3 regions of the Photobacterium atrarenae genome follow, and region 1 is predicted to be linked to each of the others. Evidence: predicted binding sites of a transcription regulator. Region 1 holds the regulator's gene; each other region holds the start of a gene.
The links. Region 1 encodes CRP, which controls carbon source genes, mostly activating them, when cyclic AMP is high. Its sites were predicted from a motif close to TGTGANNNNNNTCACA; they were not measured.

Region 1 (8,054 bases):
TACCGGCCATATCCTGCACCGTCAGTTTGCCGGTCAGCCGGGTAAAATGCTGGCGCTGGAAATGGGCGGCAACAACCCGATGGTGATCTCCAAAGATTATGGCGAGCTCGATGCCACTGTCTACACTATTATTCAGTCGGCCTTTATCAGTGCCGGTCAGCGTTGCACCTGTGCCCGTCGTCTGTACCTGCCGAAAGGCCCTGAAGGTGATGCTGTCTTGGCGCGTCTGGTTGAAGCGGCGTCTCAGCTCAACGTTGATGGCCCGTTTGCCGAACCGCAGCCGTTTATGGGCCCGCAGATCTCGGTTGCAGCTGCGGACAACATTATCCGTGCCCAGGCCAACCTGGTTGAGCTGGGTGGTGAGATGCTGCTGGAAGCCAAGCGTGGTCAGGGGGCGGTGGTGACACCGGGGATCATCGAAGTCAGCAAGATTGCTGAGCTGCCGGATGAAGAATACTTCGGTCCGCTGCTGCAGGTTGCACGCTATGACGATCTGGCGCAAGCGGTTGAGCTGGCCAATGACACGCGCTATGGCCTGTCAGCTGGTCTGGTCAGCACCCAGGACGATGAATGGCAGTACTTTATCGACCATATTCGTGCCGGGATTGTGAATCGCAACCGTCAGCTGACCGGGGCCAGCGGTGATGCGCCGTTCGGTGGTCCGGGCGCTTCCGGTAACCTGCGTCCGAGCGCGTACTATGCCGCCGATTACTGTGCGTACCCGATGGCCTCAATGGAAGGCGAGCACACCGAACTGCCGGCACAATTGTCGCCGGGGATCACTATGTAAGTCGCGCCGGCCGCGACACCGCGATTAGGTAAGGGGAACAAGTATCATGGAAAGGGTCGAGCAATTGTTTAACGCGCTGTGGCAGGATTATACCCAGCGCTTGTGTCCATCAGCCGCGCAGGTCCATGACCTGCTCGAGGAAGATGAACCCCTGCTCAACGATCATATCGCGCTGCGGACATTCAACCTGCCGCAGGTCGGTCTGGATCGTCTGGCGGCACCATTTATCGCCATTGGCTATAAGCCTTGCGGTAAGTACCACTTCGAAGCGAAAAAGCTGTATGCCGAGCACTTCGAGCACCCGAATCCGGCGGCGCCGAAGGTGTTTATCAGTGAGTTGCTGGTGGGTCAGTTCTCATCCTTGCTGCAGCAGACGGTACGTGATCTGGTGAACCAGGTGCCGGATGCGGCGCTGAAGGATCCGGCATTCCTCTACGGTGGCCGGTTGTGGGATCTCGATTATGCCACCTATGAGCTGTTGTCGGCGGAAAGTGAGTACGCCGGCTGGGTTGCGGCCCATGGCTTTGGTGCTAACCACTTTACCGTCAGCGTCAACCAGTTGGAGCAGTTTACTGAGGTACGCGAGGTGAATCACTTGCTGCGTCATAATGGTTTTGCGATCAATGAAGCGGGCGGTGAAGTGAAAGGCAGCCCGGCAGTGCTGCTGGAGCAGTCATCGACCATGGCCGATCGGGTACCGGTGAGCTTCCTGGATGGGATCCGTGAGATCCCGGGCGGCTTCTATGAGTTCGCCAAGCGCTATCCGACCGAAGATGGCGAGCTGTATCGCGGTTTTGTCGAAGCATCAGCCGATAAGATCTTCGAAAGTACAAATCAGTGATGGCGTGATCATCAGATATCCGGCGAAGCGCGAACCGTTTCGCTGAGCACTCAGCAGCCAGGGTAAGGTAACTACCCTGGCTGTTTTTTTCTAAGTGAGTAAAGTTGGTAATGGCTCGTGCTGGTTGTCGAGTGGTGGCACCCAGTCGCTTTCCTGATCCTGGTGGCGGCTTTCGGGATCTAGCGGCGGTTGTTGTTCCAGGTAATGGCGCGGGTCGCTAAAGCCGGTCATCTCGATGGTGGCGGGCAGTGCCTGCAAAACGGCTGGTGGTGTTGTGCTGGTGTTGGGGGCAAAACGCTCGATATCCATATCGTGACTTTCCGCTGCTTGTTGATGTGGTTGGTATCGTTCGCCAGTTGCTGCGTTGCTATCGGGCCGCAATGGCGGAGGATACTGATCCCATTGATATGCTCAATTTAGCAGCAAATATGCAGAGTGCAAGGGCGGAGAGGCGCCGGAAGTTAGGTCCAAATCACGGCGATGAAAAAAGCCGCACGGGGTGCGGCTTTTGAACGATTGAGCGGTCGGCGTTTAGCGAGTGCCGTAAACGACAATGGTTTTGCCGTGGGCTGAAATCAGGTTTTGTTCTTCCAGCATCTTCAGGATACGGCCGACGGTTTCACGTGAACAACCGACGATTTGACCAATTTCCTGACGCGTGATCTTAATCTGCATACCGTCCGGGTGGGTCATGGCATCTGGTTGCTTGGCCAGGTTCAGCAGGGTTTGGGCAATCCGACCGGTCACATCCAGGAAGGCCAGGTCACCGACTTTCTGGCTGGTGACTTGCAGGCGGCTCGCCATTTGCGCAGAAAGACGCATCAGGATATCCGGGTTGACCTGGATCAGCTGACGGAATTTCTTAAAGGAGATTTCAGCCACTTCACATGGGGTCTTGGCACGAACCCAGGCGGTACGCTCCTGGCCTTCTTCGAACAGGCCCAGCTCGCCAATGAAGTCGCCCTGGTTGAGGTAAGACAGGATCATCTCCTTGCCTTCTTCATCCTTGATCAATACGGCAACAGAACCCTTGACGATGTAGTAGAGTGTTTCTGCTTTCTCGCCGGCATGGATCAAAGTGCTCTTTGACGGGTATTTGTGGATGTGGCAATGGGAAAGAAACCACTCTAGCGTTGGATCTGTTTGAGGTTTACCTGGAACCATATTACTAACTTCCTCTGCGTTTGTTGCCCAGCAATGACATCCCTATAATTCGCGGCTGGGCATCACAATAACATTGTTCGCCGACTAGGATATGCCAGTCAGCCGCTGGGCTGCAAGCTCACGTGAATAATTAGTTGAGAGTTTATCTTTTTTCGCCGGGTTTTTCTTGATATTGATCTATCTGAAATTGGCATTTTGCCGTTGTAACTGTGCACATGATCACACACTTGTGAGATAGTGTCTGAAACCCCTGTCAGCAGTAAGGAGTAAGCAATGCAATCGCGAGTGAAATGGGTCGAAGAGATGACGTTTTTAGGTCAGTCCAACTCCGGCCACAGTGTGGTGATGGATGGCAATGGCGGGGCGACCGCACCGAGCCCGATGGAGCTGGTGCTGATGGCCGCCGGTGGCTGCAGCTCGGTTGATGTGGTGGACGGGCTAAAATCTGCCGGCCAGAAAATTACCGGCTGTGAAGCGCAAATTTCCTCCGAGCGCCGGGAGCAGGCACCGCGGATTTTTACCACGGCTAACCTGCATTTTGTGGTCACCGGTCACGACTTAGATGAAGCCCTGGTTGCCAAGACTGTAGCCGATTCGCTGGAGAAATACTGCTCGGTGTGCCTGATGCTGGGCGAAGGGGTGGAAATGACCCACTCCTGGGAAGTGGTTCCGGCCTAAACGGAGACGTGACGAGAAGGGCTGCCTTCTTGTCACGTCCCGGTGACAGGGCCGTCGTTGGCTTAGCCAATCTTCCCGGTTTCGATCAGCTGTTGGATCAGGGGCCGCATGATCAGCTCCATGGCGAAACTCATCTTGCCGCCCGGCACTACCAGGGTATTGTGGCGCGACATGAACGAGCCTTGGATCATTGCCAGCAGATACGGGAAATCGACATTTTTGATGCCGCGGAAACGGATCACCACAAAGCTCTCGTCCAGGCTGGGGATCGCCTTGGCGGTAAACGGGTTGGACGTGTCGACCGTCGGGACCCGCTGGAAGTTGATGTGGGTGCGGGAGAACTGCGGGGTGATGTAGTTGAGGTAATCATCCATCGAGCGGACCACCGACTCCATCACCGCTTCCCGGGAGTGGCCGCGGTCGCGGGTATCGCGGACAATTTTCTGGATCCATTCCAGGTTAACGATCGGCACCATGCCGATCAGCAAATCCACATGTTGGGCGACGTTGACATCGCCATCCACCACCCCACCGTGCAGCCCTTCATAGAACAACACATTGGTATTTTCCGGCAGATCCTGCCAGGGCGTGAAGGTGCCCGGCATCTGGTTATAGGGCACGGCTTCGTCAAAGGTGTGGAGATAGCGGCGAAATTTCCCGCTGCCGTCGTCGCCGTACTGGCGGAAAAAGTTCTCCAACTGGGCAAAGTCATTGGCCTGGGGACCAAAGTAACTGATGTGCCGGCCTTGTTCTTTTGCCTTGCGGATCTCGACGTCCATTTCCGGACGGGTGAAGCGGTGGAAGCTGTCGCCTTCCAGCCAGGCCGCATTGATGCCCATCATGTTGAACATTTTGCGAAAGGCTTCGGAAGTGGTCGACGTTCCGGCGCCCGAAGACCCCGTAACTGCAATAATTGGATGTTTTGCAGACATGACAAACCCTGTCGTTAACAATAACGGAAAGAGTTATTAACAGGCGAGCAGGGGGCAGGTCAAGCCGGATTGTCAAAATTGCAGGGGATCTGCCGCGATCGCGGAACGTTACGTACCCAGTTGGCGGCGAAGTTTGATATCGACCGTTTCATGCAGCTCGGAGAACACAATCACCGCTTCGCCGCTCTGCAGTTGCTGGCGCACGTGGCTGACCTTCTCGCGCATGCTGAGCTCCTGCTCACCGTAATCGGTGCCCTCACGCAGCACGAAGTGCTCAATCAGGTTGGTCAGGGTGTCCGGGTCGATCTCTTGCCAGGGAATAATCATGGTAAAACTCTACGCGCAATGTCAGATACTACGTCGATTATATTGACAATTTCATCGCTTGTAGAGTTCTCATCCCATGGTTTGAGCGCGACGGGTTCAGGTGCTGTGCCCAGTACGGGCTTCAAACCAGGCCGGGACGGTGTGTTCAAGCCAGAACTGTGGCTTGTTCCACGATCCGGCGACGAACCCGACATGGCCGCCATATGGACTGAGGTGGTAGTCAATGTTGTCAGGCAAGGGGGAGCGCGGGATCACGGCCGGGGTCATAAACGGATCGTCGGCGGCATGGATGATCCGCAGCGGGATGGTGATGTGCTGGAGCTTGTCGAGCCCGCTGCACTGGCGGTAGTAGTCCTCGGCATCTTTGAAGCCGTGCAGGGGGGCGGTGACCCTGTCGTCGAACTGGCGCAGGGAGCGGATGGCATCGACCTGCTCGAGGGCCAGCGGCATCTCCTCCGGCAGCGCCAGGACTTTCTGGCTGAGGTTTTTCTTCATCGAGCCGAGCAGGTATTGCTGGTAGAGCCGTGAGAAGCCCTGTTCGATCCGTGCCGAGCAGGACGCCAGGTTCAGCGGCGGGGAGATCACCTGGGCTGCGGCAAGCTCGCTGCGATCTTGATGCTCGGCCAGGTAGTTGACCAGCATGTTGCCGCCGAGCGAGACGCCGACGCCCCACAGTGGGTTGTCGGGAAACTGCTGTCGTAGCCAGCGCAGGAAGAAAGTCGCATCACTGGTCTCGCCTGAGTGGTAACTGCGTGCCAGGCGATTGATCTCGCCGCTGCAGCCGCGAAAGTGCATCATTACCCCGAGCCAGCCCCGGCGTTTTGCCGCATAGAGCAGGCCGTTGGCATACGGACTGTGAAAGCTGCCTTCCAGGCCATGAAACAGCACCAGGATCGGCTGATCACCCGGATAGCTGTCACTGGGGCCGGTCCAGGCGAGATCGAGAAAATCCCCGTCCGGGGTTTCAATCCGCTGAGTTTGCGGGGTAAAGAGCGGGGTACGCCGCAACAGGCGCGGCAGCAGGGTTTGCAGATGGGCGTTGCGCAGGCCACTGGCCGGTTCAAAAGGAGTCATGGGTGCTGGCTGATTGAGTTGAGTTCTTGGTGTTATAGCACAACTGCGGCTCAGATTGCGTCGTAGCCCTGAAGCCGGCGGAGCAGATCAAGCGGTACGGCCAGGGTGCGGGCGTACTGTTGCAGGTTGCTGGCAGAGGCCTCCCGGCGCAAGGGCAGCTGCGCCAGCTGGTCGAGCAGTGCTTGTTGCTGGCGTTTTTCTAAGGTGAGTTCAAAGTCGAGCAGCTGCTGATAGCCCGGGCGGTCGAGCTGGGGTTTGAGTGCGCGGCGCATGGCCCGGTAGGGGGTGAGCAGCGACTCGGTCTCGCTTAGTGCCTGGCACAGTTGATCCTGTCCGTGTTCGGGCAGGGCCTGCGCCTGGGTGTCGAGCCAGTGTAGTAGCAAGGCCAGATTGACATTACCGCGGTAGCGCTCTTGCAGCGTCAGGCAGGCTGGTTCGACGCCGGGGCGGACATAGTGCGCGAGGCAAAAAGGCCAGAACCCGGCCGGATCGGGCCGGGTCTGATCATGCGGCTGAGCCTGGGGCTGAGTGTGGGATTTGGCGTCAGCCATTGAACTCGGCTTCCATAGCTTCCAGCTGCTCCTGCAGATCCATCCAGGTCATCTCCATGTCTTCGAGCGCCGATTTGGCATCGCCCTGGCGTTGCAGTTGCTCGTTGAGGCGGGCTTTGTTCTCCGTGTCATAAATGCTCGGGTCAGACAGCTGGGCTTCGGCGTCGCTGATCTGAGCCATCAGTTTTTCCATCTGCTGGTCGAGTTTGTCGATCTGTTTGCGCAGCGGCGCGGTTTGTTTTCGAAACTCTGCTTCCAGTCGCTTTTGCTCTTTGCGCGAGGCGGCGCTGTGGTCTTTGTTGGTTTCCGGTTTGGTCGCCTGCTGTTCGCGGCGTTCGCTGCGCTGTTGCTCGGTCAGCCATTTGTGGTAGTCGTGCAGATCGCCGTTGAACGGCTCGACCTGTTGATCGTGCACCAGGTAGAGATCATCGGTGGTCGCCCGCAGCAGATAACGGTCGTGGCTGACGATGACCATAGCGCCGTCATAGGATTGCAGGGCCAGGGTCAGGGCCTGGCGCATGTCGAGATCCAGGTGGTTGGTCGGCTCATCGAGCAGCAGCAGGTTCGGGCGCTGCCATACAATCAGGGCCAGCACCAGGCGGGCTTTCTCGCCGCCGGAGAACGGGCCGACCGGCTCTAAGGCTTTGTCACCCTGAAAGCCAAAACTGCCGAGGTAGTCGCGCAGCTGTTGCTCGGTCGCCTGCGGGGCGATCCGCATCATGTGCTGTACCGGGGTATCTTCCAGGTACAGGGTTTCGAGCTGGTGCTGGGCGAAGTAGCCGATTTTGACTCCTTGCGAGTAGGTCAGATCGCCCGCTTTGGCGGGCAGCTCCCCGGACAGCAACTTGATCAGGGTTGACTTACCGGCGCCGTTGCGACCCAGCAGGCCGATCCGGCTGCCCGGCACCAGGTTGAGACGAATGTTATTCAAGATCAGTTTGTCGCCGTAACCTGCCATCACCTGATCCATCATCAGGATCGGGTTCGGCAGGGCCGCCGGTTCGCGAAATTCAAAAGTGAACGGGTTATCGAACTGTGCCGGCAGCACTTTTTCCATCCGCTCCAGCGCTTTGATCCGGCTCTGGGCCTGACGGGCCTTGCTGGCTTTGTAGCGGAAGCGGTCAATGTAGGACTGCATATGCGCCATTTGCTTCTGCTGCTTCTGGAACATCGCCTGTTGCAGGATCATCTTTTCCGCCCGCTGGGTTTCAAACGATGAGTAGTTGCCGGTATAGCTGTTCAGAGTCTGGTTTTCGATGTGGATGATCCGCCCGACCACAGGATCGAGGAAATCACGGTCGTGGGAGATCAGCACCAGGGTTCCGCGGTAGCTTTGCAGCCATTTCTCCAGCCACATCACGGCATCGAGATCCAGGTGGTTGGTCGGCTCATCGAGCAGCAGGAGATCGGAGCGGCACAGCAGCGCCTGGGCCAGGTTGAGGCGCATCCGCCAGCCCCCGGAGAACTGGGTCAGGTGCCAGTCCATTTGCGCCTGGGAAAAGCCCAGGCCGTCGAGCAGCTCGGCCGCCCGGGCCCGGATACTGTAGCCGCCGATGGTATCGAGCTTGCCGTGCAGTTCAGCCACCCGGGTGCCGTTATCGGCAGCTTCGGCAGCAACCAGGGCCTGCTCCAGCTGGCGGTATTCCCGATCGCCGTCAATCACGTATTCAATCGCGCTGCGCTCGAGCGCCGGGGTT
Region 2 (8,054 bases), 610 kb from region 1:
GTATTCAGCGTCCCGAGCATGGCAGAAACTGATTCGGCCTGAACCTGGCCATCCCCCAGGGCAATCGCCTGATCGGTCAGGCTCAGGGCATCACGCATACTGCCTTCGGCGGCACGGGCCAGCAGGCTCAGGGCTCGCGGCTCATACGCCACCCCTTCCTCGCCCAGCACATGCTCCAGCTGAGTCTGGATCTGAGTATTGTCCAAATGTTTGAGATGGAACTGCAAACAGCGCGACAGAATCGTCACCGGCAGTTTCTGGGGATCCGTCGTCGCCAGAATGAACTTCACATATTCCGGCGGCTCTTCCAGGGTTTTCAGCAAGGCGTTAAAACTATGACGAGAGAGCATATGAACCTCGTCAATCAGGTAAACCTTAAACCGGCCCCGGGCGGGTTTGTACTGCACGTTATCGAGCAGCTCACGGGTGTCTTCCACTTTGGTCCGGGAAGCCGCATCGATTTCGAGCAGATCAACAAAACGTCCGTCATCGATCTCGCGGCAGGTTTCACACTGGCCACAAGGGGTCGCCGTGATCCCTTGCTCACAGTTCAGACCTTTGGCAAAAATTCGGGCGATGGTGGTCTTCCCGACACCACGGGTCCCGCTGAATAGATAAGCATGATGGAGACGGTTGTGGGCAAGAGCATTCGCCAGCGCCGTCAGCACATGGGATTGCCCGACAACATCCGAGAATTGGTGTGGCCGCCATTTCCGTGCCAGAACCTGGTAACTCATGTTAACTAACCTTACAGAATCAAGACAGCTATGCTAGCACAGGGAGGGTATTGGGGCGAGTGGGCGCTTCGCGAGCGCCCAAGGATTCGCCAGGTGGGGATCAATTAATGGCCGTCGAAATCACAGATGCTGAACACGTTCAGGCCAATCTTTTTCAGGCGGGTTTCACCGCCCAGTTCCGGCAGGTTAATGACAAACGCGGCATCTTCTACCACACCGCCCAGACGCCGCACCAGGGTTGTCGTCGCTTCAATTGTCCCGCCGGTCGCCAGCAGATCATCGACCAGCAACACCTTATCGCCGGCTTCAATCGCATCGACATGGATCTCCAGGGTATCCTGACCGTATTCCAGCTCATAGCTCTCGCCAATCACTTCACGCGGCAGCTTACCCGGCTTGCGGACCGGCACAAAACCAACCCCCAGCTCCAGCGCCAACGGTGCGCCGAACAAAAATCCGCGCGCTTCGGTGCCAATTACCTTGGTAATGCCTTTTCCTTTATACTGCTCAATCAGGACTTGCATCGTAGCCTTGAACGCAGCCGGGTTTTCCAGCAGGCTGGTCACATCACGGAACAAAATGCCTGGTTTCGGGTAATCCGGGATAGATTGAATACTGCCCTTGATCAGAGCACGGCTCTTGATCAATGCATGGTTATCTTGAGTCATAATCGCTTTCCATTACACCGTGATGAGATGCCACACAGTGCGCTTTCGCTCACTAAAAAACCTGCCGGGCAACATCTGTTGCAGCAGGCCAAGTCAATTCGGCCTCAAATACTAGTGATTTTCACAAACCGGGGCAACTGATACGCAGGATTCTTTGTTTTGCATCAAATCATGGGATCACCGGGAAGCACTAATGGCCGGGATCTGCTCAGCCATGGTTGTTTGAAGCTGGTTTATTCGGTCTGGCCGGACCCCGGAGAGACACGGGGAGGCTCCATCACCGGCAGGCGATTAAACCAGATCAGCAACACCGTCGCCATACAGACCAGCATCACTTTGTGCCAGAGTAAGGGCACTAAATAGATAGACAGGAGGAAACTAAGCACCATGGTGATATTCGCCCGGCGTTTCACTAAACGAGAGACGGCACGATGCTGATGCCAGTTTTGTAAGATGGGGCCAAAATGTTGGTGCTGATGCAGCCAACGGCTCAAGCGTGGTGAGCCCCGCATGAAGCAGGCGCTGGCCAATAGCAAAAAAGGTGTGGTTGGGAGCAGTGGTAAAAAGATACCAATCACTCCCAACCCGACGCAGAGCCACCCGATGGTCAGCAAAAAAGCTTGCCTGATCACTTGTTTCACATCCCCTCCTGACTGGCAGGTGCGTGAAATGCTCTGCCCGGTCTCGTTTACTGGCCCAGGATCCCCAGCCAGGTCAGAATGGCTGGGAGCGTTGGCAGCCCCATCACAACCAGAAAACCAACAAAATACTTAAAACTATACGGATCTTTAAAATCCTGCTCCATGAATCACTTCCTTCTTCGATATTGAATATAACTGACTTTGCTGATTGCCTGAAGCTTCATTGGCCACAGATCTTTCGCGGGCAGTACTATATCGGATCAAGAAAGCGACAAAAACCTGCCAAAAGTAGGGATTTGCACAGGTTACTGTATAAAGAATTGATTCAAATCACAATCAATCCCGTCACGCGTTTTAGACTGAACTGACCATTCCTAAACATAATACAAAAACGATGACAACGTCAGAAAGAGCCTATCAACAGTTAAAACGCAGACTGGAGCAGGAGCATGAAGCCCTGCTCAACGAATTGAAACACGAACTGGTACTCAATACGCTGGTGCCTTCGACCACAGCCATTGAGCTGGCTGACTTGAATGCGCTGATTAAGATAGCCGGCGCATCCTATCTCGGTAACCTGCATGACTTAGCGGCACGACTGGAGGTAGTGGATGCCGCCATTTGTGCGATGAAGCTGGGAATGTATGGTTTGTGTACAGACTGCGAAGAGACCATCGAACTGGCGGCACTGGAAGCCGATCCGGCGCAGCCACGCTGCCACGCCTGCAGAAGCCACAGTCGCTATCATCACGATTAACGCTGTGGCTCTGTCATGGAACGTCCTGAGGCGTCGCGTCCTAAAGGCAGCGCGCTGCAGCCTATGTCGCCTCTCGGCCAAGCCGTGCTGAGCCCCCGCCAGGCGTGATTACCCAGACGTGATTACAAAGCATCCTGGACAGCAGCCCATGCCTTAAATGCTGCTTTTTCTTCTGCGTCCGCTTTGCTGTACCAGAGTTTGAGCTGCGCCAGGGCATCACCGCTGAGCGAGACTTCTCCCTGCTCTGTTACTTCCAGCGTCGCTTGGGTCAGATCGACCGCATAGCCCTGCTCAAACGTGATCCCGTGCCGGCGGTTATAGGCCGCAACCAGCTCTTCCATCTTACTGAAAGAACCAAACCCCTTTCCTTCCAGCTCAACGTAATCCAGCGGCTTCATGGAGCCATCCGCCAACGCCAGCGACCACTCAGGACCACGCTCAAAATGCGCCTTCGCCTGCGATAACGTGGTCAAACGGGGAATTGCGATGCTGGCATCCTGCACCGGCACCTCCAGCTCAAACAGATAAGGCCGCGTGGTATACATCGCATTCTTAGAGCCATTTTTCAGCTCACCGTCATAGCGGACCACCACCTGGTGCTTGCCCGGTGCCAGCTCAATGCTTTGAGTGGGTGACCAGAACGAGCTCTCAACCTCTTTCCCATCCACCACCAGCAGCTCAATATTCTCGCCAACCGTTAAAGTTGCAGCCTGCAAGGCCGCCGGCAGTCCCAACAATACAGCCCATAGAAACGTCTTCATCTCTCTCCCTTCTCCCGATGGACATCAAATCGAAGCCCCAAGAATAGCAAAAAGCCGCCCAGAAGGCGGCTTTTATCAGTGTTCAGGTCAAGACACCTTAGAACAGTACTTCCATACCTGCCAGGTAGCCCAGGTCTAGATCAGCATTGTCAGCATCGGCCCAGCCCAGCTCAGCGTAAACTTTTACGTTGCTGTGCAGACGGTGGGTAATGTTACCGTAGATGTTGTCAACAGTGTCACCACCATCGATATCAGCACGGTTATAACCCAGAGCAAAAGTGTTTTTGTCTAGTGTGTAAGAACCAGCCAACTCAATCAGATCAACTTCAGCTGTTGCGCCGTTTGTTTCCGCCTCAACGTTACCGTAAGATGCAGCAAACGCAAATGCACCCATTACGTACTGACCTTCCAAGTTGAAAGCATCGACTTCAACTTTATTCGCCGCAGTTGAGGCAGTTTCAGATGTGTAGTAATAAGCACGTACATCAAAATCGCCAAAACGAGCACCCAGACGGCCATCGGTAATTGTGCCGTTAGTGTTTAGGAAATCAGTTGCAGGGCTAGCACCTTCCGCATCCAGATCGTGAGACAGACCAAAGTAGAACTGGCCGTTGTCAAACACATACTTGATAGTCTCTGAACCTTCAGTATCGCCAAAGCTAATTTGCTCGAAACCCAGCTCATAATCTTTACCAATGCCTGCGTCATCAGAGATCAGTAGCTGGCGACCGAAAGTCAGTTCACCGAACTCACCGCTGAAACCAACCCACAGCTCATCGTTAGTTACATCGCTTTTTTCGAACGCAAAAGCTACACCACCAATGGCATTCAGGTCGTCAGTCACTGCAACAGTCGTGTTCAGTGCCAGGTCACCATCATCCAGGTGTAGACCTGCATCGTCGTTAGAGTTTTCTGATTGAATCGGTTGATAGTACTGAACCTCAGCAGCTGCTGACAAGTCAACGATAACGCCGTCTTGGTCATATAGGTTAACGCCTGCGTTTGCAGAACCTGCTGCTAGTACTGATAGTGCTAGAAGTGTCTTTTTCATGATATCCACTGCCTTTTCTTATTTGGAATGGAATTCCTGTTTCCAGAATTCCTTTTCTTTATATCCCTGCGGCTCATGGATTCCTGTACCACATAAAGCCAGGAATGAACCGCAGGTCAGTAACTTGTGAGCTCATCCTGACAGAACTTTTATCTCCATGTCAAATAATCTAAAAAAGACCTCAAGAAAAATCAAAAGATATATATATCAATGACTTATCTATACTGACAATGTTCATTTTTTGCCGTCAGCCGTCATTACCAACACAGATGACTCTTTTACGACCCTGCCCGAAACACATAAAAACACTAAAAAAAGGCAAAAAAGTAACAAGACGCAGAACAAAAAACTAAAAAACACCATTCAAAATAGTTAATTCCTTGTTTAAACAGGCATGCACAGGATCGCCTGGTCAGGTTCAATCTATTTTCGTGAGCAAAATCGCATTTTGTTTAAATTAATGCTCAGAACACGCTGCCGCTCACACTCAGATGTTCGTGCTATAATGCGTCTCCCTGCCCTTACAAAGTTTCAGATATGTTACACAACCAGATAAAACGTGATATCAAACAATGCTATGAGAACCTGGGGATCCAGCTCGATAACTTTATTCCCCGGCGCGCGCAAAACTATCTGGTTGCTGAAATCGCCAAAACCCTGGCCGGTGAATATCATGCCAAGCACCGGATGCTGGTTGCCGAAGCCGGCACCGGGATTGGTAAATCACTCTCCTATCTGCTGGGCGGGATCCCCTTTGCGTTGTTCAATAACAAAAAAATCCTAATCTCCACCGCCACAGTCGCGCTGCAGGAGCAGCTCATCCACAAGGATCTGCCGCTGTTTAATCAGATTTTCCCGAAAGAATTCAGCTTTATCCTCGCCAAAGGGCGCCAACGCTATTGCTGCAGCCACAAGCTGGAAGCAAGTTGTATCACTGGTGGCGACCAGCAAGTCGCGCTTTGGGAAGAAAAACCGAAAAAGTCCGACCTTGACCTGCTCAAACGGATGCAAAAAGCCCTGGAAAGTCAGAAATGGGATGGCGACAAGGACAGCTGGCCGACATCAATCCCCGATCGCGTCTGGCAGCAAATTGTGGCCGATAAACACAGCTGCAATTCGGGAATGCCCAAGCATCGCAGTTGCCCGTTCAGCAAAGCCCGTGAACACCTGGAAAAAGCCGATGTCATCGTCGCCAATCACGCCTTGCTGATGGCCGACATTGAGCTCGGTGGCGGGATTATTTTGCCCGAGCCGGAACAAACCATTTACCTGATTGACGAGGCCCACCACCTGCCCCAAGTCGCACGGGACTTCTCTTCCGCAGCCGCCAGCCTCAAAGGGGCGGCCAACTGGCTGGAAAAACTCAATCAGTCGATCAGCAAACTGGCCGAAGTGGCGGATTATCAAAAAGCCGGCCGTTTTCAGAGCGCCCTGAGTGAGGCCATCAGTCACCTGATCCCGACACTGCGACAAATCTCGGCTCAGATTGATCCGGCCATGTTCAACAAAGACGGTGTCTATCGGTTTGAACATGGCGAGTTGCCTTCCTGGCTGGAAGAAGAAGCCAAGGGTTGCAAAGAGGCCAGCAAGAAAGCCGCCAAATCATTAGGTAAAATCCATGACCTGATTGCCGAGCGAGTCAAGGAAAGCGAGGTCAGCCCGCGCCTGGGCGATCAGGCCCTGGCCGAGTCTGGTTTTTACCTACAGCGATTAGAAAACCTGGAAAAAGTCTGGCTGTTGATGGCCCAGCCTAACAAGGACAAGGGCGCACCGCTGGCCCGCTGGATAGAAAAAAGCCCGGACCGGGAGGATGATTACATCATCGAAGTGTCCCCGCTGGAAGTGGGGCACCGCCTGGATCAGCTGCTCTGGAGCCGAGCGGCGGGATCGATTCTGGTCTCGGCAACGTTGCGGGCGCTGAACCAGTTTGATTATTTCTGCCGCCAGGCCGGGATCTTCGACAAAGATGCAACCCGCTTTCTGGCCCTGGCCTCCCCTTTTGATTACCAGAATAATGCCCGGCTGGTGATCCCGGCGATGCCGCTGGAACCTCAGGCCCAGCAGTTCACGGACCTGTTAATCAAAACCCTGCCGGAGTATCTGGAAGGCGAAAAATCCAGCCTGGTGCTGTTCTCTTCCTACTGGCAGATGAATCAGGTCGCTGAAGCCCTGAAGCCCCTGATGAAGAAAAACCAATGGGAACTCTTGGTCCAGGGTGAAGAATCCCGCAGCCTTACCCTAAAAAAACATAAAGAAAACTGTAAAAAAGGTAAAACCAGCGTTTTATTTGGTACCGGCAGCTTTTCTGAAGGACTTGATCTGCCCGGCGATCTGCTCACCAACCTGATCATCACCAAAATCCCGTTCGCGGTCCCGACGTCACCGGTAGAAGAAGCACATGCCGAGTATATCGAAAGCCGGGGCGGGAACCCGTTTTTACAAATTTCCGTGCCAGAAGCCAGTAAAAAACTCATCCAATCCGCCGGACGCCTGCTGCGCAAGGAGCAAGATTCTGGTAGAGTCGTGCTGCTTGATCGCCGGATCATCAACCGCCGCTACGGCAAAGCACTGCTCGATTCATTACCGCCATTTAAACGGGTTATCGAATACACCTGAACGATATTTGACGCTAAGAATAATACTGAATGATAGAAATGATTGAACCGAGTATGCTCCTCATCCTCGGTCTGGTGGCTCTTGCAGCCGGATTTATTGATGCCGTCGCCGGGGGCGGCGGGATGCTGACGGTTCCGGCATTGCTCTCCATTGGCCTGCCACCGCATATTGCCTTGGGCACCAACAAGCTGGCCGCGACTTTTGCTTCGTCAACAGCGGCCTGGACTTACTACCGCAAGCAGCTGTTTTCTCCGCGCTTCTGGCGAGCATCTTTTCTGGCGACTCTGATCGGTGCTATCACCGGCACGCTGGTAGTCGATCTCATCAGTACCGACTGGCTGGAAAAAGTCCTACCATTGATTATTCTGGCCGCTGCAGTATACACGGTGTGGCACCCGCATCCGAAAGTTCACTCCAACCGCTTGCCACACCGATGCCGGACATTTCGTAAAAAACAATGGCTGCAAGGGACCAGCCTCGGCTTCTATGACGGCCTGGCCGGCCCCGGTACCGGGGCATTCTGGACCGTTTCCAATATGGCGCTGTATCGGCTGGATATCCTGATGGCCTCGGGGCTGGCCAAGGCCATGAACTTTACCAGCAACCTGACCTCACTGATCACCTTTGCCGTTCTGGGGCACATTAATTTTGCCCTCGGACTCACCATGGGCATATGCTTAATGCTGGGTGCCTACATTGGTGCGCATTCCGCGATTCGCTTCGGCGCCAAGTTTATCCGCCCGGTCTTTGTCACCGTGGTGATCATTCTCGCGATCAAACTTGCCTGGCAAGCCTGGTTATAAGCAACGTCCTCTATGCCTGA
Region 3 (8,054 bases), 820 kb from region 1:
CTCAGCGGGCGGGATCCCGATCCCGCTGTCTTCGACCTCAAACGTAATATGTGCCTGCTGGTCGACGACATCGCTGCTGATTGACAGCACCACCCCGCCTTCTTTGGTAAATTTGGTGGCATTGCTGATCAGGTTCCACAGCACCTGGCGCAGCCGGGTCCCGTCAGCCTCGATACAGGCCGGCAGCTCCGTCAATTGCTCCAAATCGAACCGTAGCCCTTTCTGCTCAGCCATCAGCGCCGAGATATTGCCCATCTCCTCAACGAACTCGGCAAAATCAAGCGGTTTGGGCAACAACTCCAGGCGGCGGCGATCGGACTTATCCATATCGATAATGTCATTGAAAATATTGCCCAGGGTGATCGCGCTGACATAAATCGTCCGCATGTAGCCGCGCTGCTCTTGATTGAGCCGGGTTTCCAGCAGCATTCGGCTCAGCCCGACAATCCCGTTCAGCGGGGTTCTCAGTTCATGGCTGATGGTCGAGATAAACGCAGTTTTATCCCGGCTGGCCTTCTCCTGGGCATCCTGGTACTGCTTGCGCTCAGTAATATCGCGGCCAAAGCCCATCAGTCCCAGACGCCGCCCCTCGCGGCTGTAGAACGGCACTTTACGCAGCTCAAACACCGCCTTGCGACCGTCGGGATATTCCAGCCACTGCTCATAAGTCAGCGACACGTTCTGGTTAAACACCTGCTGATCAGTTTCGACAATCTTACGGGCGATGTCTTCACTGTAGACATCCCACGGCGTCAGACCGACCAGCTGTTTTTCGGTCCTGCTGGTCAGCTCCTCCATCGCCCGGTTACAGCCGGAGAACTGGCCTTTTTCATTGCGGTAATAAATCAGATCCGGCGAGGCATCGAGGAAAGATTTGAGCAGGGCACTCTGCTCCGCCAGTTCCAATTGGGCATTCTCCCGCTGGTAGACCTCATTTTCGAGATCCAGCATCGCCTCTTCACGCGCTTCCTCGGCTTTTTTCCGCTCTTCAATTTCCTGATTGAGTTGGGTGATATTTTCCTGCAACTGCTTATTGAGCTGCATATCGCGCGAGCGCATCTCTTCAAGTTTGGTCACCAGCTTCGACAGCCGCTGGCGCGAGTCTTCCAGCTGATCGACCACCACCGAGAGAAAATAGACCGCCCACGGGGTGATCAACAACCCGAAAAACACCGAGCGGACAATATCGATGTTCAGCACTTCTCCCTGAAGCACCAGCGTCACCCCGACCTGAACCACCACCGCCAGGGCCACCAGCGCCAGCGCCAACAGCAGGCTGAAGCGGACAATGCCGAGCTTCACCAGCAAATCGACATAAAACTGAGCCAGCACCTTGATTTGTTTCATTCTTTATTCCTGCTCATGAAAGGCTACGCCTATGATAATCATCCCGAGGCAAGAACCAAAGGAGATCCCCCACAGATATCAATCAGCCTGCAAAATGCAGGCTGATTGATTGGATGTATTTCCGGCACTTGCCCTTATGCGTGGTCGCCGCCAGTCATCACCATGGTACAATTTCGCCCGGCCGCTTTGGCTTTGTAGAGGGCAATATCGGCCATTTCAACCAGATCCCCGTAGTCCTGGGTCGGCAGCGGCGTAATGGTCGCGACCCCCAGGCTCACCGTCAGCTGATTGCCCACGCCCGAGTATTCATGAACAATACCTTGCGCAGCCAATTGCTGGTGCACCTTCTCAGCCACCACCAACCCACCAGTCTGGTCGGTATTGGGCAGCAGGAAGGCGAACTCTTCCCCACCGTAGCGGGCCACTTCGTCAGTCTCGCGCCGGATCACATCACGAAAGACCTTGGCAACTTCCCGCAGCGCATAGTCCCCTTGCTGATGGCCGTAGTTGTCGTTAAACGCCTTGAAGCTGTCAATGTCACAGAGGATCAGCGTCAGCGGTTTCTGCTCGCGGATATGACTGTGCCAGAGTTTGCGCAGCTGCTCATCAAAGTAGCGACGATTGGCCACCTTGGTCAGGCTGTCGACAAAACTCATTTCCTCCAACTCCATGATCGCATCGGCCAGTTGCTGCTCGGCCATCCGACGCTCGGTCACATCCCGGGCCATCACCAGCACCCCCGGCACCCCATCAGTCGGATCCCGATAGGGGGTTTTCACCATCTCATACCACACCGGGGTGCCGTCTTCGAGGATCACATAGTCATCTGCTTTGACCGTCTTGCCCTCCTCAAGCACCTGGCGATCCGCTTCCTGAAACTCCTCCCACTTATCCGGCTCCAGCACATCCGCAGCCGATTTACCCAACAAGGTTTGCTGGGTATAGCCCAGCGCGCGGGCAAACGGCTCGTTACAACCGACATAAATCCCGTGCTCGTTATACAACCCAATGGGATCTGAGCTGGCCTCAAAAATCGTATTGAGCAGCGAGCTGCGCTGGGCCAGGGCCTGCTCGGTGATCTCCCGCTTCTCGATCTCCTGTTGCAGGCTCTCCTGCATATCATGCCAGTCCGTCACATCATGGCTGATCGACAGGGTGCCAATTACCTCGCCGTGATCATCGATCAATTGGGTTTTGTTGGTTTCGAGTAAGCGGCTGGTACCATCCGGTGCCGTGGTCCAGGTATGCAGCGGATGCAGGGAAGACGCCGTATTCTCATCTTCCATCACCCCTTCTTCAAACCGGCCGCGCCAGAAGCGATTGAAGGCTTTGTTGGTGCCGATGATCTCACCGCGGTTGTTCTGGTAGTACACCAGCTCGGATAAGGAATTGAGCACCTGCTGGAAAATCCGCTGCTCCTGTTCAAGCTGATCGGGCGAGGCCGGTTGCTGGGGCGGTTGAGACAGGTAGAGCAACCAGGCCGCCTGCCATTTAAAACGGATCGGTTGCCCGGAAACCGCCAGCGAGAGAGTATGGCCGGGCTTGATCCGGAGCGCCTCGGGGGCATTTTGAAACCCACGGCGATACGGCAGCGGCCGGAGGTAATCGCACATCATCTGGGCGGTGATCTCATCCGGGTAGCGATAGCGGCTACCCAGCTTGCGCACGCCGATCAGCTCACAGCAGCGTTTGTTAGCATAGAGCAGGGTGCCGTCCTTGCGCCGGATAATCGCCACCGCCAGCGGCAGGTCAGTGAAAATGGTTTGCAGCCGACGAAACGACGCCGCATCGAGATGCAGCACTAACATCACCAGCAACCCGCTGCCGATGACAGCCCCCGTAACGAGCAGGGCCGTCAGCAACACCGGGTTGCCGACACGATCAATTGCCTCAGCGGCCTGCCCGACCGCCGGGAACATGAATAGCACAGCCAGCCCGAGCAGGTGGCGAACAAAGAGCAACATGCTGATTTTTCTATCGTGGCGAAAAATGAGCCGATAATCTAACACATTTCATACAAGCGCTATAGCGCAGACCGAGAGATAAATGGTTGGTCCAGCACACTGCCCTGAGCGCCATCCCGGCTCAGTTGCCTGCTGATTTCCGTCATCGCCAGCCAGCGGTTCTCGCACCACGCAGGTGCCAGTAAAGTCGGTTTTCGGGCACTGGCCGACACCCGGTGGTACACCACATCCGCCGGGGTTTGGCGGATCATCGCACTGGCGATATCGACATAGTCAGCCAGGCTGATCTCGCCCAGCCGCCCGGCCTGCCAGGCCTTGGCCAGGGTACTGCCGCGGACAATATGCAGCGGATGCAGCTTGATACCATCCACGCCGGCCGCCACAACCTGGCGCAGTGTCTCCAGGCATTCGGCTTCCCTTTCGCCCGGCAGTCCGACAATCAAATGACAACAGACCTTCAACCCCAGCGCCCGGGCCTGCTCGGCAACCCGGGCATAACAGGCAAAATCATGGCCACGGTTAATACGTTTGAGAGTTCTGTCATGTGCGCTTTGCAGTCCCAGCTCGAGCCAGATCTCATAGCCCTGGCGACGGTAACCGGCCAGCAATTCAAGCACCGCCGGCGGCACGCAATCGGGCCGGGTACCGACGCACAGGCCGACAATATCAGCGGCGGTCAGCGCCTCTTCATACATCACCTTGAGCGCCTGGACCTCGGCATAGGTACTGGTATATGCCTGAAAGTAAGCCAGATAGCGCTTCGCCCGGTTCACTTCCCCCGCCCGCGCCTGAAGCTGCTCACGAATTGGCAGAAAACGGGCTTGCTCATCGGCAAACGAGGCGACGTTACAGAAGGTACAGCCTCCCCGGCCAATCGTCCCGTCCCGGTTCGGGCAGCTGAAGCCACCGTGCAGGGTCAGCTTATGGACCTTTTCCCCGTACCGATGCTTTAAATCCTGTCCGAACGTGTTAACGAGTTCATGCAGTTGCATGGCATTCCCCGAGTCATGAATGAGAGCCGCGCAGGTTAACACCAAAAAACAGCCGAATATTTGTGCCAAAACAATAAACACGTCGCGCCAAAACAACAAAAAGAGCTATGGATGACAGTCCGGTGTAGCACTCGAAGGGCGTGTAATTAAAAAACAACAAAATGAAACACTCTTGCAGCAAATTTAGCGGCATAAATGACTATTCAGGTCGGGTGCACTGCTCACATTATTCAAAATGAGAGGTATTATCGAATAAACAACCGATTACAACCGCTACCCATTCACCACCCCGGCAATTTTATGCAGACACCCCTTCAATAATTGTTGGTAATTAACAAATCAAAAATGTAGGATAGTTACAGCTGTGCGCATTTTATGAACAATAAAAATGACGGAATCACCCTACTTTTTAGTGATTTCTGTCACATCACCAGTGCAGCTGTAGCACTTTTGCTAACCAGGACAGAGGTGCTACAGAATTAAGTTTGCTATTGATTTGAAACATCATCCCACAGCAAACACACATTGCCCGGGCAGGACAAACCGTCCTTTTATCCCCTGCAATGTCATAACACCAATTAGGGATAACTCGGGCTTCTGGATTGAGGCCTGTTGAAACTGGAAGGAAGTATCTATGACAGATCAAGCGCAGAAGGCTCAGGGACTGTACGTGCCTGAACTCGAGCACGATGCCTGTGGTATCGGCTTTGTCGCCCATCTCAAAAACCGTAAATCCCACCAAATTGTCACCCAGGCATTGGATATGCTGGCCCGGATGGAACACCGGGGTGGCCAGGGATGCGATCCATGCAGCGGCGACGGTGCCGGTATTTTGCTGCAAAAGCCTCACGAATTCCTGCTGGAGGAAACCGTCAAACTCGGCATCCGCCTGCCGGCCTTTGACCAGTACGGGGTTGGCGTCGTCCTGTTCCCGAAGGACGAAAACAAACGCCAGCAATGCCGCGATATCCTTGAGCGCAATGCCAAGCGCCTGGATCTGGAGATTATCGGCTACCGGGTCCTGCCGGTCGACAATTCGATGATCGGCGCTGATCCGCTCAGCACCGAACCCCAGTTTGAGCACGTATTTATCACCGGCGGCCCCGGCCTGGAACCGGAAGCGCTGGAGCGCAAGCTGTACGTACTGCGAAACTACACCGTGCGCGTGTGTCTCGAAAGCGTTGCCAATATTGGCGATGATTTCTACATTAACTCTCTGTCATACAAGACGCTGGTGTACAAAGGCCAGCTCACCACCGAGCAAGTCCCGCAGTACTTCCTCGACTTACAAAACCCGACCATGGTGACCGCGCTGGCGCTGGTTCACTCGCGCTTTTCAACCAATACCTTCCCGAAATGGCGTCTGGCTCAGCCTTTCCGTTACATCGCCCACAACGGTGAGATCAACACCGTGCGCGGCAACCTGAACTGGATGAAAGCCCGCGAGGCGATCCTCGAATCGGATTTGTTCACCCGGCAGGAAATCGACATGCTGCTGCCGATCTGCCAGGAGGGCAGCTCGGACTCGTCAAACTTCGATATGGCGCTGGAGCTGCTGGTGCTGTCCGGCCGCAGCCTGCCGCATGCGCTGATGATGCTGATCCCGGAAGCATGGCAGGAAAACAAAAACCTGGATCCCAAACGTCGGGCGTTCTACCAGTATCACGCCAACATCATGGAGCCTTGGGACGGCCCGGCCTCGGTCTGCTTTACCGATGGCGTTCAGGTCGGTGCGACCCTGGATCGCAACGGCCTGCGTCCGTCACGCTATACCGTCACCAAAGATGACTTCCTGATCATGGCCTCAGAGTCCGGCGTGGTAGAAATCGAGCCGGAAAACATTCATTTCCGCGGCCGCCTGCAACCGGGCCGGATTTTCGTCGCCGATCTGGAGCAAGGCCGGATCATCTCGGACGAAGAAGTCAAAGATACCATTGCCTCGGCGCAGCCGTACGAGCAGTGGGTACAGGACAACCTGCTGAGCCTGAAATCGCTGCCGGATGCGGATAACCGCCACCATCAGCCGACGCCGGAGCGTCTGCTGCACCACCAGCAAGCCTTCGGGATCAGCTCTGAAGAAGTCAACGACATCATTGTGCCGCTGGCCAAAACCGGTTACGAGCCGCTCAGCGCCATGGGCGCCGACTGGCCGCTGGCCGTGCTATCGCATCAGTCACAGCATCTGTCAAACTACTTTAAGCAATTGTTTGCCCAGGTCACCAACCCACCGATCGACCCGATCCGCGAGCGGATGGTGATGTCGCTCAATACTTACCTCGGTAAAGATCAGAACCTATTGGCTGAAACCCCGGACCACTGCCAGAAAGTTGAGCTGGAATCACCGGTGCTGAGCAATGCCGAGCTGGAAAAACTCCGTGCCATCGACAACGAGCACCTGCAGGCTAAAACCCTGGATATCGTATTCCGCGCCAGCGGCGAGCCGGGCAAGCTCGAGCGCGCGCTGAAGCGGATCTGTCAGTACTCGGAAGATGCGGTGATCGACGGCTACTCGATCATCATCCTGACCGACCGCGCAGTGAACTCCAACCATGCGGCCATTCCGGCGATGCTGGCGGTCGGTGCGGTTCACCACCATTTGATCCGCAAAGGCCTGCGCGCCAAGTGTGACATCGTGGTCGAAACCGGGGATGCCCGCGAAACCCACCACTTTGCCACCCTGGTCGGCTACGGCGCCAACGCCGTCAACCCATACCTGGTTACCGAAACCCTGGTTGATCTGCAACGCACCCGCAAGCTGGATCCGGCGCTGTCAGTCGACGAGCTGTTCAACAACTACCGCAAGGGGATCAACAGCGGCCTGCTGAAGATTTTCTCCAAGATGGGGATCTCAACGCTGCAGTCCTACCACGGCGCACAAATCTTCGAAGCGCTGGGGATCAGCAAAGCGGTGGTCGACAAATACTTCACCGGCACCGTGTCGCGGATTGAAGGCCTGACCATTGACGACATCGCCAAAGAAGTACTGATCCGTCACCGGGTCGGCTACCCGACCCGGGAAATCCCAATCCAGATGCTGGATGTCGGCGGGGTTTATCAGTGGAAACAGCGCGGCGAGAAACACCTGTTTAACCCGGAAACCATTTCGCTGCTGCAACAGTCGACCCGCAACAAGGACTACGGCCAGTTCAAGCAATATGCCAAAGCCGTCGACGATCAGGGCGATGATGCCGCAACACTGCGCAGCCAGCTCGAGTTTGTCAAAAACCCGGCCGGCGCGATCCCGCTCATAGAGGTCGAGCCCGTCGAGAGCATCCTCAAACGTTTCGCCACCGGGGCGATGAGTTTCGGCTCGATTTCCTACGAAGCCCACTCCACCCTGGCCGTGGCGATGAACCGGATCGGCGCTAAGTCGAACTCCGGTGAGGGCGGCGAGGATCCAATCCGGTTCGAGAAAAAAGCCAACGGCGACTGGGAGCGCTCGGCGATCAAACAGGTCGCTTCCGGCCGTTTCGGCGTGACCTCCTATTACCTGACCAACTCGGATGAAATCCAGATCAAGATGGCCCAGGGCGCCAAGCCGGGTGAAGGCGGCCAGCTTCCGGGCGATAAAGTCGATGACTGGATCGGCGCGACTCGTCACTCCACGCCGGGCGTCGGCTTGATCTCGCCACCGCCGCACCACGATATTTACTCGATCGAAGATCTGGCGCAGCTGATCTTTGACCTGAAGAACGCCAACCGCGCCGGTCGCGTCAACGTCAAGCTGGTCTCGGAAGCCGGGGTCGGCACC

Region 2: a site for CRP is predicted at 5,046-5,061, ahead of dinG (ATP-dependent DNA helicase DinG). Genes of this name have one in related genera too.
Region 3: a site for CRP is predicted at 4,715-4,730, ahead of gltB (glutamate synthase large subunit). Genes of this name have one in related genera too.

What each region holds. Positions count from the first base shown of each region.
Region 1 covers NZ_CP101508.1:244,160-252,213, forward strand. Annotated here, with positions in the region: gene astD (succinylglutamate-semialdehyde dehydrogenase) at 1-790, shown strand, start outside; gene NNL38_RS01170 (DUF1338 domain-containing protein) at 837-1,631, shown strand; gene NNL38_RS01175 (hypothetical protein) at 1,722-1,940, opposite strand; gene crp (cAMP-activated global transcriptional regulator CRP) at 2,163-2,795, opposite strand; gene NNL38_RS01185 (OsmC family protein) at 3,069-3,473, shown strand; gene NNL38_RS01190 (phosphoribulokinase) at 3,536-4,405, opposite strand; gene NNL38_RS01195 (YheU family protein) at 4,514-4,732, opposite strand; gene NNL38_RS01200 (hydrolase) at 4,829-5,806, opposite strand; gene NNL38_RS01205 (TIGR02444 family protein) at 5,857-6,357, opposite strand; gene NNL38_RS01210 (ABC transporter ATP-binding protein) at 6,350-8,054, opposite strand, start outside.
Region 2 covers NZ_CP101508.1:853,275-861,328, reverse strand. Annotated here, with positions in the region: gene dnaX (DNA polymerase III subunit gamma/tau) at 1-737, opposite strand, end outside; gene apt (adenine phosphoribosyltransferase) at 842-1,405, opposite strand; gene NNL38_RS04295 (YbaN family protein) at 1,639-2,046, opposite strand; gene NNL38_RS04290 (TraR/DksA family transcriptional regulator) at 2,441-2,803, shown strand; gene NNL38_RS04285 (YccT family protein) at 2,926-3,564, opposite strand; gene NNL38_RS04280 (porin) at 3,662-4,615, opposite strand; gene dinG (ATP-dependent DNA helicase DinG) at 5,153-7,231, shown strand; gene NNL38_RS04270 (sulfite exporter TauE/SafE family protein) at 7,261-8,034, shown strand; gene priC (primosomal replication protein PriC) at 8,047-8,054, shown strand, end outside.
Region 3 covers NZ_CP101508.1:2,877,081-2,885,134, forward strand. Annotated here, with positions in the region: gene arcB (aerobic respiration two-component sensor histidine kinase ArcB) at 1-1,347, opposite strand, end outside; gene NNL38_RS13455 (diguanylate cyclase domain-containing protein) at 1,482-3,311, opposite strand; gene mnmL (tRNA modification radical SAM protein MnmL/YtqA) at 3,371-4,303, opposite strand; gene gltB (glutamate synthase large subunit) at 4,938-8,054, shown strand, end outside.